Regions from separate parts of the Mesorhizobium sp. B2-4-17 genome, predicted to be linked through region 2. Evidence: riboswitches for the same ligand, from Rfam matches in the RefSeq annotation. Region 2 holds a riboswitch; the other holds the start of a gene.
The links. Region 2 has a riboswitch for glycine ahead of gcvT (glycine cleavage system aminomethyltransferase GcvT). Riboswitches for the same ligand answer to the same signal wherever they lie in the genome.

Region 1: another riboswitch for glycine. It lies ahead of FJ548_RS16765 (D-amino acid dehydrogenase); the one in region 2 lies ahead of gcvT (glycine cleavage system aminomethyltransferase GcvT).

The regions. Positions count from the first base shown of each region.
Region 1 covers NZ_VFUX01000019.1:109,989-113,391, forward strand. Annotated here, with positions in the region: gene FJ548_RS16760 (mandelate racemase/muconate lactonizing enzyme family protein) at 1-1,118, shown strand, start outside; glycine riboswitch at 1,273-1,378, shown strand; gene FJ548_RS16765 (D-amino acid dehydrogenase) at 1,424-2,674, shown strand; partial or broken gene FJ548_RS16770 (heme-binding protein) at 2,794-3,203, shown strand; gene FJ548_RS16775 (bifunctional 3,4-dihydroxy-2-butanone-4-phosphate synthase/GTP cyclohydrolase II) at 3,275-3,403, opposite strand, start outside.
Region 2 covers NZ_VFUX01000042.1:42,292-45,694, forward strand. Annotated here, with positions in the region: gene gcvP (aminomethyl-transferring glycine dehydrogenase) at 1-399, opposite strand, end outside; gene gcvH (glycine cleavage system protein GcvH) at 416-784, opposite strand; gene gcvT (glycine cleavage system aminomethyltransferase GcvT) at 789-1,889, opposite strand; glycine riboswitch at 2,039-2,125, opposite strand; gene FJ548_RS26520 (hypothetical protein) at 2,343-3,344, shown strand; gene FJ548_RS26525 (molybdopterin-binding protein) at 3,395-3,403, opposite strand, start outside.

The sequences.
Region 1 (3,403 bases), on a different contig from region 2:
TGCGCCCGGTTCTGGTTGAGATCGAGACCGACGAGGGTATCACCGGATGGGGCGAGGCCGCCGTGGCTTATGGCTTGGGCGCTCGGGCAGCCGTTGGCATGGTGTCAGACTACGCTCCCCGGGTGATCGGCGCAGATCCGCGCTACCCGCGGCACGTCTATCACCATCTTTACGACAATTCGTTCTGGACCAAAGGGGGCGGCGCGATCTCGTTTGCCGCAATCAGCGCGATCGACCAAGCCCTATGGGATATCAAGGGCAAGGCTGCAGGCATGCCAGTGTACGAGTTCTTCGGTGGTTCTTTCGAGCCGAGGGCGCAGGTCTACGCAAACGGCTGGAACTACCACTGCAACGATGCCGTCACTTGGGCGAAGGCGGCGGAGCGGCCGTTGAAGGACGGCTACAGGATTTTGAAAAGCTATCCTTTGGCAACCCAACAGCCTGGCCGGACCTTGACGCATGTGCAGCGTCGGATGCTGTCGCCAGAAGAGTTTACGCGTGCTGTCGATCGCATTCGCAACCTGAAGGATGTTGTGGGCGACCAAGCGGAATTGATGATCGACCTGTCCGGGGGGCTCAACAACGATCAGCTGCTGCGCATCCTCGATCTCTGTGAGGAACTGAAGGTAATGTGGGTCGAGGAACCGCTCGATGCCTTCAATCTGAGTGGTCTCAAGAACCTTGCTGGGCGCTTCCGCTTTCCGATCGCTGCCGGCGAGCGGGTCTACACGCGCAACGGGTTCCGCAACCTGCTGGAGACAGGCGCGATCGACGTGGTGATGCCGGATGTCGGCAATTGCGGCGGCGTGTTCGAACTGGTTCAGATCGCAGCCATGGCCGAGGCCTACAACGCCCGCGTGTCTCCTCACAATTGCGCGTCAACGCTTTGTACGGCGGCTTCGCTCCAGGTATGGGCTGCGTGCGCGAATGCGATGCCGCTTGAGATCTACCCGTATCTTCCGCAGTCGGATGGATACGTGCAGGTCCTCGCCAATGCTCCTGAGGGTCGCATCAAGGACGGCTATCTCGAAGTTTTGGCGGAACCAGGCCTTGGGGCCACTGTCGAGACAAAACGGCTCGAAACCTACAGGCTATTTGACTATCGCTCGAGCAACTAGGCAATGTTGGGCAAAATGGACAGACGGAGAACCTAACGACCTATTAGCTTGCTGACATGCGTTCATGTGGCGGCATGGGAGAGTTCGACCAAGCGCTTTGGTCGGCACCGACGGAGCAACCCCCAGGAAACTCTCAGGTAAAAGTGACCATGCCGTTGAACGATCTGGAGAGAGGCGCGCAGGGTGCCCACCGAAGGGGAAAGCCGAATTGGCAAAGCCAACGCGGTTAAGCTCTCAGGTACAGCGACAGATTGGGGAAAGACCAGGGTTTCGGCCCGCCCCCCATTCTGTATACGGAGAGCGAAATGCCCCATATCGCCGTCATCGGCGCCGGAATAACCGGTGTCACGACCGCCTACGCTCTCCTTGAGCGGGGCTATCAAGTCACCGTCATCGACCGGCAACGCTATGCTGCGATGGAGACCTCGTTCGCCAACGGCGGGCAACTTTCCGCCAGTAACGCTGAGGTCTGGAATCACTGGTCGACAGTGCTGAAGGGCATCAAGTGGATGGCGCGGCGTGACGCGCCGCTGCTGATGAACCCGAAACCGACTTGGCACAAGTACGGGTGGTTGGCCGAGTTCGTCTCCAACATCGTGAACTATCGCGAGAACACGGTTGAGACGACGCGCTTGGCGATTGCGGCGCGGGAGCACCTGTTCGCGATTGCCAAGCGCGAGAATATCGACTTCGACCACGTCAGCCGCGGTATCCTTCACATCTGTTGGGACAAGCCAAGTTTCAAGCATGCCTTGAAGGTCAACTCGATGCTCGTCGAGGGTGGCCTCGACCGACGGCCTGTGACGGCTCAGGAAGTTAAGTCGATCGAGCCGACCTTGCACGGGGACTTCCACGGCGGTTTCTACACCCCGTCCGATTCCACAGGAGACATCCATAAGTTCACATCCGGCCTGGCCAGCGCCTGCCAGCGGCGCGGTGCGCGGTTTATCTTTGATGCCACCGTCGAAAGCATCACCCACGATAGGAGCTTTCGCATAGGTTACGTTGATAATAGGCCGGACATCCGTCCGCGCTACGATCTGATCGAAGCTGATGGCATTGTTGTCTGTGCCGGACTGGCCAGTCGTCACTTCGCGCGCATTCTCGGTGATCGTGTGAATGTTTATCCGGTGAAAGGCTACTCCATCACCGTCGGCCTCGATGACGAAAACAGCCAAAGTGCTGCTCCTTGGGTAAGCCTTCTGGATGAGCGCGCCAAGATCGTCACCAGTCGACTTGGCGCCAGCAGGTTTCGTGTCGCCGGCACCGCCGAGTTCAATGGCATGAACCGTGACATCCGCCACGATCGTGTCGCTCCCTTGGTGGAGTGGACGCGTGCGCTGTTTCCCGGAGTAGATACCCACCGGGTCGTGCCGTGGGCCGGCTTGAGGCCGATGATGCCCAACATGATGCCACGGATCGGGAAGGGGCGGCAGCCTGGGGTGTTCTACAACACTGGCCATGGTCATCTGGGCTGGACGCTTTCAGCAGTCACTGCCCAAATGGTTGCCGAAAGCGTCTCTGCGGAATTTGCCATCGGTGCCCTCGCGGCTTGAGCGAAAGACTCTCTCGCGGAAGTCAAAAGCACGCCCTCAAGGGAATCCGGAACCCTCATGATTCCGGACGAGAAGGTCTTGGCAGCACCTCGTAATCAACATGGAGTCGGAGGACTTTAGTGTCTGAACTAAGCTTGGAAGTTGCAAATACCATCATCTGTGCCTCGCTGGCTAAGGCGAAGGCCGCGCAGATGAAACCCCTCGCGATCGCCGTGCTCGATGTCGGCGGCCACTTGAAAGCGTTTCAAAGGCAAGACGGCGCCTCGATGCTGAGGCATGAGATTTCCGCGGATAAGGCCTATGGGGCTTGGGGGTTGGCAAGGGTTCGCGTTGGCTCCACGAAACGGCGCTCGAGCGCCCTCGTTTCATCGAGGGTTTGAATGCGGTATCGGGCGGGCGCATCGTCCCGGTACCCGGCGGCATCCTAATATTTGACAACGAGGGCAAGTTGCTCGGAGCCGTCGGTGTCAGCGGAGATACCTCCGACAACGATGAAATTGCGGCAGTTGCCGGGATCGAAGCTTCGGGCCTAAAGGCTCAGGTTGATTGGTCCGACTTAGGTCTCCATCGAGTCTTCGAGCTGGCCTCGCTTCCAGGCAGCTATGCCAGCTCGAGTTGGTGACCAAACCTATTCTGCTTGGTTCGAAGATAATTGATGTTGGCCGCATGTGCCGCTGTGATCAAGCTTCGACGAGCGTTCACTTGAATTCCGCATTCTCTGAGAGCGGC
Region 2 (3,403 bases):
GCCGGTCAGCTCGGTGACCAAGGTCTGGAAATTGAACAGCATCTCCAGCCGGCCCTGGCTGATCTCCGCCTGGTAAGGGGTATAGGCCGTGTACCAGGCCGGGTTCTCGAGCAGATTGCGCTGGATGACCGGCGGCACGTGGACGCCATGGTAGCCGGCGCCAATGAAGCTCTTCAGCACCGTGTTCCTGGCCATGGTCGCCGACAATTCGGCCAGCGCTTCGGCTTCGCTGGCCGGCGCGGGCAGGGCCAGCGGCTGGTCGAGGCGGATCGATCTTGGCACGGCCTGGCTGATCAGCGTTTCCACGGAAGGAACGCCGATGACGGCCAGCATGGCTCTGACGTCATTGATGCCGGGGCCGATATGGCGGGCGAAAAAGGGGGTAGGTGCTGCGGTCATTTTTATCGTCCTGCTATCAGCCGATATGGGCTTTGTAGGCGGTCTCGTCCATGAGGCCGGCAAGTTGGCTTTCATCGGCGAGCCTCATCTTCCACAGCCAGCCGGCGCCGGTGGCCGCCGAATTGACTAGCGACGGGTCGGACGACAGCGTGCCGTTGGCCTCGGTGATTTCGCCGTCGACCGGCGCGTACACGTCGGAGGCGGCCTTGACGGATTCGACCACGACCGCGGTATCGCCCTTGGCAAGCTTCCGGCCGGTCTCGGGCAGTTCGACGAAAACGAGGTCACCGAGCTGCTCCTGCGCGTAGTCGGTGATGCCGACGGTGGCGATGCCACCCTCGACGCTGAGCCATTCGTGATCGGCGGTGAAATAGGTCTTTGCCATGAGATTATCCTTTGCGGTAGCGATGAGGCGTGAAGGGCAGGGAACTGACGTCGACAGGGATTTTCGTGCCGCGCACGTCGGCGAAAATCCGTGTTCCGGGCTTTGCCAGCGGCGCCACGACATAGCCCATGGCGACCGGATGGCTGGCCGAGGGGCCGAAGCCGCCCGACGTCACATGGCCGGCAGGATGGCCGTCGGCGTCAAACAGCGCCGCGCCGGCGCGCACCGGCTGGCGTCCTTCCGGCTTCAGCCCGACGCGCTTTTGCGCCGGGCCGCGTTCCACGGCGGCGCGCAAGGCATCGGCGCCGATAAAGGCGCCGGAAGCCCTGATCTCCTTCGGAATAGCCCACATCAGCGCCGCCGCGGCGGGGTCTGTCTCCGGTGTGATGTCCTGGCCATGCAGGCAAAGTCCGGCTTCCAGCCGCAGGCTGTCGCGCGCGGCAAGACCGATCCAGAGCACGCGCTCATCTTCCAACAGCTTCGCGACGAGGTCGCGCGCGTCGGGCTCCGGCAGGCCGATCTCGAAACCATCCTCGCCGGTATAGCCGGACCGGCTCATGAACCAGTTCTTCCTGGGTTCGACACCGTGCATGAACAGCAATGAGCCGGTTTCGATCCCGGCACGGGACAGCGCTGCCCAGGCCTCGGGCCCCTGGATGGCCAGGAAGACGCGGTCGAGCGGCTCGACCATGGCGTCGAAACCGGCTGCAAGTTCGCGCAGGTGCTTTTCGTCAGCGACGGCGTTGCCGGCATTGGCGACCACCATGAAGCGATCGGCGCCGAGCCGGGTAACGATCAGGTCGTCGAGAATGCCGCCGGCTTCGTTGAGGAAGAACGTCAGTTTGGATTGCGAAATTTCGAGCGCGCCGGCATCCAGCGGGCAGGCGCGGTCGAGCAGCGCAACGGCTTGCGGCCCACTGACCTCGAACAGTTTCATGTGCGAGATGTCGAAGAGACCCGCGTGCTCGCGGGTATGCAGATGTTCCTTCATGACGCCGGCCGGGTAGGTCAGCGGCATCGACCAGCCTGCAAAGGCGCCGAAGCGCGCGCCTGCGGCCGTGTGGATATCCTCAAGGGGGAGGTGTTTATCGTTGTCGCCCGTCATGTCGTCTCCAGAGTCGCACGCAATCGGCCGCGAATGGCGACCAGTCCGTGCCCCTCTGTCTGAAGCCTGAGAGACTCGCGCAGCCGGAACTCTGTCAGCGGCGCTTACACCTTCGGCGCGGGGGCAAGCCCCGACTTTCCAGAGTGTCTTTCCCGTCCACGGTTCTTTTGCCTGAGAGATTTCGGGCGATTTCCCCTTCGGCGGCAGCTCTCGCTGCTCTCTCCCGCAAACAGGTAGGACTCAAAGCCTGAGTCCTCGACGCGCCATCCATAGCCCGTCGGCGACACCTTGTCACCTCCCAGCGACATCTAAAGCGCGAAGCGCTGAACGGGTTTGGGCGATGCGCTTCGGGTATTTGTTCCGATGCGGCAAGCCTTCGCTAACCACACCGTTTGCCGGTTTTTCAAGACACTCCTGATATAGCAGGCTGATGTGAGGCGGATGGGGCGACGAATGGGCGGATCAATCATGAGCGCGCCGGTGGCGGGGCTGACATCAAAGATTAGCATTACTCCACAGGATGTCGTGATGCTGCGCCGCGACGTGTTCGCCGATGGTGTGGTCACGCGCGGCGAGGCCGAGGCCTTGTTCGCGCTCGACCAGACGGCGCGGGACAAATGCGCGGAGTGGGCGCCATTCTTTGTCGAGGCGGTGACCGATTACATCGTCCATCAGGAAAGGCCAGAGGGCTACATCTCGCAGGACAACGCCGACTGGCTGATCCGCACGATCTCGCGAGACGGCATGGTCGACAGCCGGACCGAACTCGAATTGCTGGTCCATGTGCTGGAAGAGGCGAAATCATCGCCGGACCGGCTTTGCGTTTATGCCCTGGAGCAGGTCGCCCACGCCGTTGTCGACGGCAAGGGGCCGCTGATGCTGGGCGGTGCGCTGGTCCCCGGACTGGTCGCCAAGGCGGAAGTCGACCTGCTGCGCCGCATCCTCTATGCCCATGGCGGTGACGGCAACATCGCCATTACCCGCGGCGAGGCCGAGGTGCTGTTCAGGATCAATGAACAGACCGCCCAAGCCAACAACGATCCTTCCTGGAACGAGTTGTTCGTCAAGGCAATCGCCAACTTCGTCATGTGCTCGGCCGGCTATGAAGCGCCGACTCGTGACGTGGCTTTGCGCCAGGAAACTTTCCTTGAGCATGCGGATGTGGAAATCGGCGGCTTCTTCAACCGCATGGTCTCCGGTGGCCTTGCCGGCATCATCGAGGCCTACCGGTCCCCGGATGACATCGAAGCCGAATGGGAGGCGAAGAACAGGGCAGCGGAGGCCTTGGCCCGGCGCGCCGAAACGATCGATGCCGGCGAAGCCAAATGGCTGGTCGAGCATATCGGGCTGAATCGGCCCCTTTACGAAAACGAGCGCGCATTGCTGACCCTGATCAAGCATGCCTCGCCGGAGATTCATCCAGCTCTAAAGCCGCTGCTCGAAAAGGTTGCTTGAGTATTGGCTGTTAAGCCGTCGATGTCAGGCCACTATTCTCTCTCTGACTGTCAAATACC